Regions from separate parts of the Pedobacter ginsengiterrae genome, predicted to be linked through region 2. Evidence: riboswitches for the same ligand, from Rfam matches in the RefSeq annotation. Region 2 holds a riboswitch; the other holds the start of a gene.
The links. A riboswitch is a leader RNA that binds a small molecule or an ion and turns the genes downstream of it on or off. The one in region 2 is predicted to bind cobalamin.
Positions count from the first base shown of each region.

Region 1: it holds a riboswitch for cobalamin, as region 2 does, so the genes downstream of both, ABD692_RS17215 (TonB-dependent receptor plug domain-containing protein) here and metE (5-methyltetrahydropteroyltriglutamate--homocysteine S-methyltransferase) in region 2, are expected to answer to the same signal.

Region 1 is NZ_BAABAK010000018.1:80,738-83,937, forward strand. Features, by position in the region: gene ABD692_RS17215 (TonB-dependent receptor plug domain-containing protein) at 1-1,279, opposite strand, end outside; cobalamin riboswitch at 1,378-1,571, opposite strand; gene ABD692_RS17220 (serine hydrolase) at 1,676-2,923, shown strand; gene ABD692_RS17225 (YegP family protein) at 3,030-3,200, shown strand, end outside.
Region 2 is NZ_BAABAK010000015.1:532,899-536,098, forward strand. Features, by position in the region: gene metE (5-methyltetrahydropteroyltriglutamate--homocysteine S-methyltransferase) at 1-1,911, opposite strand, end outside; cobalamin riboswitch at 2,109-2,312, opposite strand; gene ABD692_RS15400 (M14 family metallopeptidase) at 2,502-3,200, shown strand, end outside.

The sequences.
Region 1 (3,200 bases), on a different contig from region 2:
AATTTGCACCGAATTGACCGAATAACATATTCAAAGTAGGCACTTTGAAAGCTGTTGAAACTGTACCAAATAACTTTACTTCTTTAATAATGTTTATGCTTGGCGTAATTGAATACGTATAGTTTTCGCCATATTGTTCGTGTTTATTGTATCTACCACCTACCTCTAAGTTAAAAACACTTAAATCATGCAAAAACAATGAACTATAAGCCGCAAATATATTTGCTTTAGGCGCTGCAGCTGCCGATGAAAGTTTCATTACTCGGTTATCAATACCCACCAATAAATCTAATTTATCATTTAGTTTTTGGTTGTAAAATACATCTACGATAGAGATTTTTCCTTGAGAAAAACTAGGAAAAGAGCTATGCGAATCGTTCGAAGTGCTTTCGTAACTGTAGTTTAATGTAACTTTTCCTGTTGCAAATTCATATTTAGCGTTTGTACCTGCAGCAACATTTTTCAGAATAGAATAATTTCCAGCATCTACAAAAGCACCACCATCAAAACTATAGTTTCCATAATAATAACGCACAAATGGATTTACTGAAAAATGCTTATCCAATTTGATTCCGAAATTTGCATTTAAGGCACCAGTTCTGAATCCATCTTTATCAAACTCTGCATTGTTTCCTACTGGATTAGCCGCTTCAGAAATGCCGTTTGTTTTATTCTGAGTGTAATTAACATTATAAGTAAACCCATCAACACCACCATTTAAACCAATAGTTCCTTTTAAAGTTTCGTAACTACCAATACTGGCAACTCCGTAAATGGTATTGCCTTTTGGTCCGCCTTTTTTAGTGATGATATTAATTACACCAGCAACTGCATCAGAACCATAAATGGTCGATTGACCGCCTCTTAAAATTTCAATATGGTCGATTTGATCGATAGATAATAAGCGTAAATCGAATGCACCACCGTTTCCTGATGGATCATTTTGTACAATTCCATCGATTAAAACAACCGCATAAGCGCTACCTGCCCCACGGAAAAATACCGATTTGTTTAAACCTGGATTGCTACTCGAACCTGCTACAATAATTCCTGCTTGCTCGCTAATTAGTTCGGGCAAAGATTTACCATGGCTACGCTCTAAAACTTCTTTACTGATAATGGTTACAACTTTACCAGTCTGAGATTGTTTCTGATCATTTTTTGTTGCAGTAATTACAACATCTTTTAGTTGTAAACTGTCTTGTGCATTAGCCGATTGACTAACTGTTAATTGAACAAGCCCCAGGCCTGCAGCAATTAAAATTCTTTTTTTGTTCATTTGATTGTGAGTTTTGCCCACAGCCAACAGATTAGGAAAGGAAATGAAAATACGAAAAACGTTAAGTACCTCAATCCTAGCTTCAATCCCCGAAAGCTATGAAATTATACGCTAAGGCAGGTCTTCTGACTTGCTCCCGTTTTTTGCTGCCTTCCCGAATCAGAATTGAAACAGTGGCTTTTTGAATGAAAAAACGTTATAGAGCTTACAGCTGCGGGACAGTTGCAGAATTACACTGCATTCCCTTTTAATTCTGGTTGTAAGGCCAGAAACCAAAAGCGCTGCAAAAGTAGACATTAAAGCTGAAACAGCAAACACTATTGCGAAAAGCTTTTTATTCTATTTTAATAAACGATTAAGAAATGATTATTTTAACTTTATTATCAAACCCGAGCTATGAAATATATCTTCCTTTTGGCATTTTCTGTAATGAGTTTATCTACTATGGCACAGCAAACAGATACTGTTTTTCTAAAAAAATTAATGCAAGCTAAACCTGAATTATTTAGCAATATCTTAAATCGTCCAGATCATAATCAGGTTCAAATACTTTATACACAGGTTAATCGCGATATGAAAAATAAACCGAGCTTTAAAAGTTACAGTTATAATTTAAATACACAACATTACTTCTATCCTGCCAGTACCGTAAAACTCGCAGCTGTAATTTTTGCATTAGAGAAAGTGAATCGCTTAAAAAGTTCAGGAATTACAGTTAAAAGTACCATGATTACCGACAGTGCTTTTAAAGGTCAAACAAAAGTATTTAAAGATACTTCTTCAAAAAATGGGCTACCATCTATAGAGCATTATATTAAGAAAATTCTTTTAACCAGTGATAACGATGCTTTTAACCGTTTGTTTGAGTTTATCGGACGGGCAGAATTGAATGAGAAATTGAAGAAAAATGGCTTAATAAACAGTAGAATATTAAATCGTTTGGCCATCGGTGATGCGGGTGAAAGTGCAAAACATACAAATCCTATTAAGTTTTACAATGGCAACAAACTTGTTTACAGTCAGCAAGCGCAATTCGATCCAAAGGAATATGATTTGGTTTTAACGAATACCGTAATGGGAAAAGGCTATTTAGATAGTGCGGATAAATTGGTCAATAAGCCTTTCAGTCTGGAGAACAAAAATGCGTTTCCCATTAACGATCAGCAAAAGTTGATGCAGAAACTTATTCTACCTGAAGCATTTCCAGCTTTAGAAAGATATAATTTAACTACTGCTGATTATAAATTGATCTATACTTATATGAGTAAATTACCTACTGAAAGTAATTTTCCAAAATACGATGAAAAAGAATTTTGGCCAACATATGCGAAAATGCTGTATTACGGACGAGAAAAGAATGTTGAATTAGATCCTAATATTAGAATATTTAATAAATATGGAGATAGCTATGGCTACATAATCGATAATTCTTACTTCATAGATTTTAAAAACGGTGTTGAATATTTTTTAACAGCTGTTATTCAAAGTAACGATGATGGAATTTTTAATGATAATAAATACGAATATGAAACTGTTTGTTACCCTTTTATGAAAAATTTAGGTAGAAGTATTTATGAAGCAGAATTGAAAAGAAAAAAAAGCAACAAAGCTAATTTGGCCAAATTTAAAATGGATTATAAATAAAAAAATTAATAAAAATTGACTTACAAAATTTTAAATATTTTGTAAATTTAATTCAAATCGTCCCCTTAAAATAGTAATAATTAATTTTTAACTTAATAATTCAGTAATGGGAAAATTTGTAATTAGTAAAAGAACAAACGGAGAATTTCAATTCAATTTAGTAGCAGGAAATGGTCAGATTATTTTATCGAGCGAAGGCTATTCTGCAAAGCCAAGTTGCGAAAACGGAATCGAATCTGTAATAAAAAACTCACAGGATGAAACAGAATTCGAAAAG
Region 2 (3,200 bases):
AGCATTAACAGCCCAATTTAAATATGCCTGCCAATCTGCTTTTCGCAAAGGCAACCCTTCTCTAATTGCAGGTTCATCAATCTGAATAATCTTAATTCCTGCTTTTTCCAGGTCGCAAACTTCATCACGAATGGCCAAAGCAATTTGCGTACATGTAACCGAACGCGGTTGATCGTTACGAACAAACGACCATTGCAAAATAGTAACTGGGCCCGTTAACATGCCTTTCATGTATTTTGAAGTAAGCGATTGCGCATAGGCGGTCCATTTCACGGTCATAGCTTGTGGACGAGAAACATCGCCAAAAATAATTGGTGGCTTAACGCAGCGAGAGCCATAACTTTGCACCCAGCCGTTTTTAGAAAAAGCAAAGCCATCCAGCTGCTCTCCAAAATATTCAACCATATCGTTACGCTCAAATTCGCCATGAACCAATACATCCAAATCGATTTCTTCTTGCCATTTTACAGCTTTAGCGGTTTCTTCGGCAATTAACGTATTGTATTCATCGGCCGAAAATGTTCCGTTTTTAAACTTTGCTCTCCAGCTTCTAACTTCGGCTGTTTGCGGAAACGAACCAATTGTTGTGGTAGCATAAGCAGGTAATTTTAATGCTTGTTGCTTAATTTTTCTTAAAGCGAACGGACTTAAACGATCCGCATCTCCTGCTTTAAGTTGCTCTACCCTTTGTTTAACTTCAGGATTATGAATTAGAACAGAGCTTTTGCGATTGGCTGTTGCTTTTTTATTGGCTTCGAATTTTTGCAGGGTAGATGCAGGGCTTCCGTTTGTGGCAAGTTTTTTTAGCGTTACAACTTCGGCAACTTTCTGTTTAGCAAAAGCTAGCCATTGCTTAATCTCTTCCGAAAGATTTCGTTCGTTCGTTTCGTTGTCTAAATCAACAGGAGAATGAATTAGTGAACATGATGGTGCAACCCAAACACGTTCTTTACCTAATTTATCCACTGCCGAATTGATGATTTCTAAGGAGTTTTCAAAATCATTTTTCCAGATATTACGGCCATCAACTATTCCAACAGAAAGAATTGTTTTTTCATTTAATGTAGAAATTATTTCGTCTAATTGTTTTGGCGCTCTTACTAAATCAACATGTAAAACATCAATAGGTAAAGAAGTTGTTAAAGCTAAATTATTACCTAAGCCTTCGAAATAAGTAGCCAAAATAATTTTCAGTTTTGGAAACGATTTTCTGATTTGCTTGTAAGTATAATTGTAAGCTTCTTTTTCCTTTTCAGATAAATCAAGGGTTAAAAATGGCTCGTCGAACTGAATATATTCAACGCCTAGCGAATCTAACCGTGTTAAAATATCAAGATAAACAGAAAGCAGATTTTTAATTAAATCAATTTTTTCGAAACCAGCTTCTTTTTCTTTTCCAAGCAAGAGGTAAGAAACAGGGCCGATTAAAACAGGTTTTGTTGTAATTCCTAACTGTTTGGCTTCATAAAACTCATCGATAATTTTTGTAGAGAAAAGTTTAAATGGCTGATCTTTGTAAAACTCAGGCACAATGTAATGGTAGTTGGTATCAAACCATTTTGTCATTTCCATCGCTACAACATCAAGGCCATCTTTTTGATAGCCTCGGGCCATAGCGAAGTACAAATCAAGCTCAGAATTTCCTTTTCTTAAAATAACTTCGTTATATCTTTTTGGGATAGCGCCGAAAGTTAAAGAATGGTCTAAAACCTGGTCATAAAAAGAGAAATCATTAGAAGGAATAACATCAACTCCTACCTCTTTTTGTAGTTGCCAATTTTCTTGGCGAATGTTTTTTCCAACCTGAAGTACGTTTTTGTACCCGGTTTTGTCTGCCCAATAGTTTTCGCAGATTTTTTTTAGTTCTCGGTGGCTACCAATACGCGGGTAGCCCAGATTTTGCGTTAGCATTTCTTTTAAAGATTAAGTAAATAAATCGTTAAAAGCCCTTTAAGCTATATTTTACAATGATTTTTGATAAAAATAAAAGGAAAGGTTTGTGCACAAAAAATCTTCTTCGCAGCCAGAAGGCTCAAAGCAAAACCAAATAAAACGGTTAATTTTATTGTACAAATCAGACCTGACCAATTGCTCTTTAACGCGAAAGCATTGTCAATTCGATATTTGGCAGGTCTCCTGACTTATCCTCAAATTATCGCCTTCCCATTCCGTTACCTGGTACAGTGGCATTATTGATAATTTGTTGTCTTTTTTTTAAAAAGACAGGATTTACAGTTGCGCGACAGTTCGTGATTTACACACGATTCCCTTTTAATCTACAGCTAAGTAAAACCAATATCGGTTTGATGAAAAAATAAAGTTAAGAACTTACATCAAAGGCAAATGTATGCAATATGAAGCAGGAATTTTAACGAATTTAGGTTTTTTGTGATTTAACGGCCTTTTGAAAATAACCTTTAACTGTAACAAATTTACAGCAAGGATATTAACACCATATTTCTGTTATATATTTGATATCAACCAACCAAACTTTCCTGAATATGATAAAAAACTACTTTAAAAAGTTGTGCGTGGCTTTTTTAATCTTAAGTAGCACGCTTGCTATTGCACAAGAAATCCCTAGCCCTAAATCTCACTTTGGCTTTAATATTGGAGATGATTACCAGCTTGCAACATATACCCAAACTGAGGCTTATTTTAAAAAACTAGCCGAAACTTCGAAAAGGGTTAAGCTTGTAGATATTGGTAAAACCGAAGAAGGCAGAACCCAATATATGATGATTATGTCGTCGCCTGAAAATCTAAAAAAATTAGATAGATATAAAGAGATTTCACAGCAACTGGCGCATGCCGAAATTACAGCAGAACAAGCTAAAGCTCTGGCCCAAGAAGGTAAAGCAGTAGTTTGGATTGATGGTGGATTACATGCTAATGAAACTGTTGGCGCACATCAACTTATCCAAACCGCTTACGAATTTGCCTCGAAAACCGATCCAGAAACGTTAAGGATTTTAGATAATGTAATTATCCTGTTTACCCATGCAAATCCCGATGGACAAGAATTGGTGAGCAATTGGTATATGAGAGAAAAAGACCCTAAAAAAAGATCTTTATCTGGCTTGCCGAAACTATATGAAAAGTACGCAGGACATGATAACAACCGCGATTTCTTCATGTTAAATCTTAAAGAAACCCAAAATATGGGTCGTCAGCTTTTTGTAGAGTGGATACCACAAATT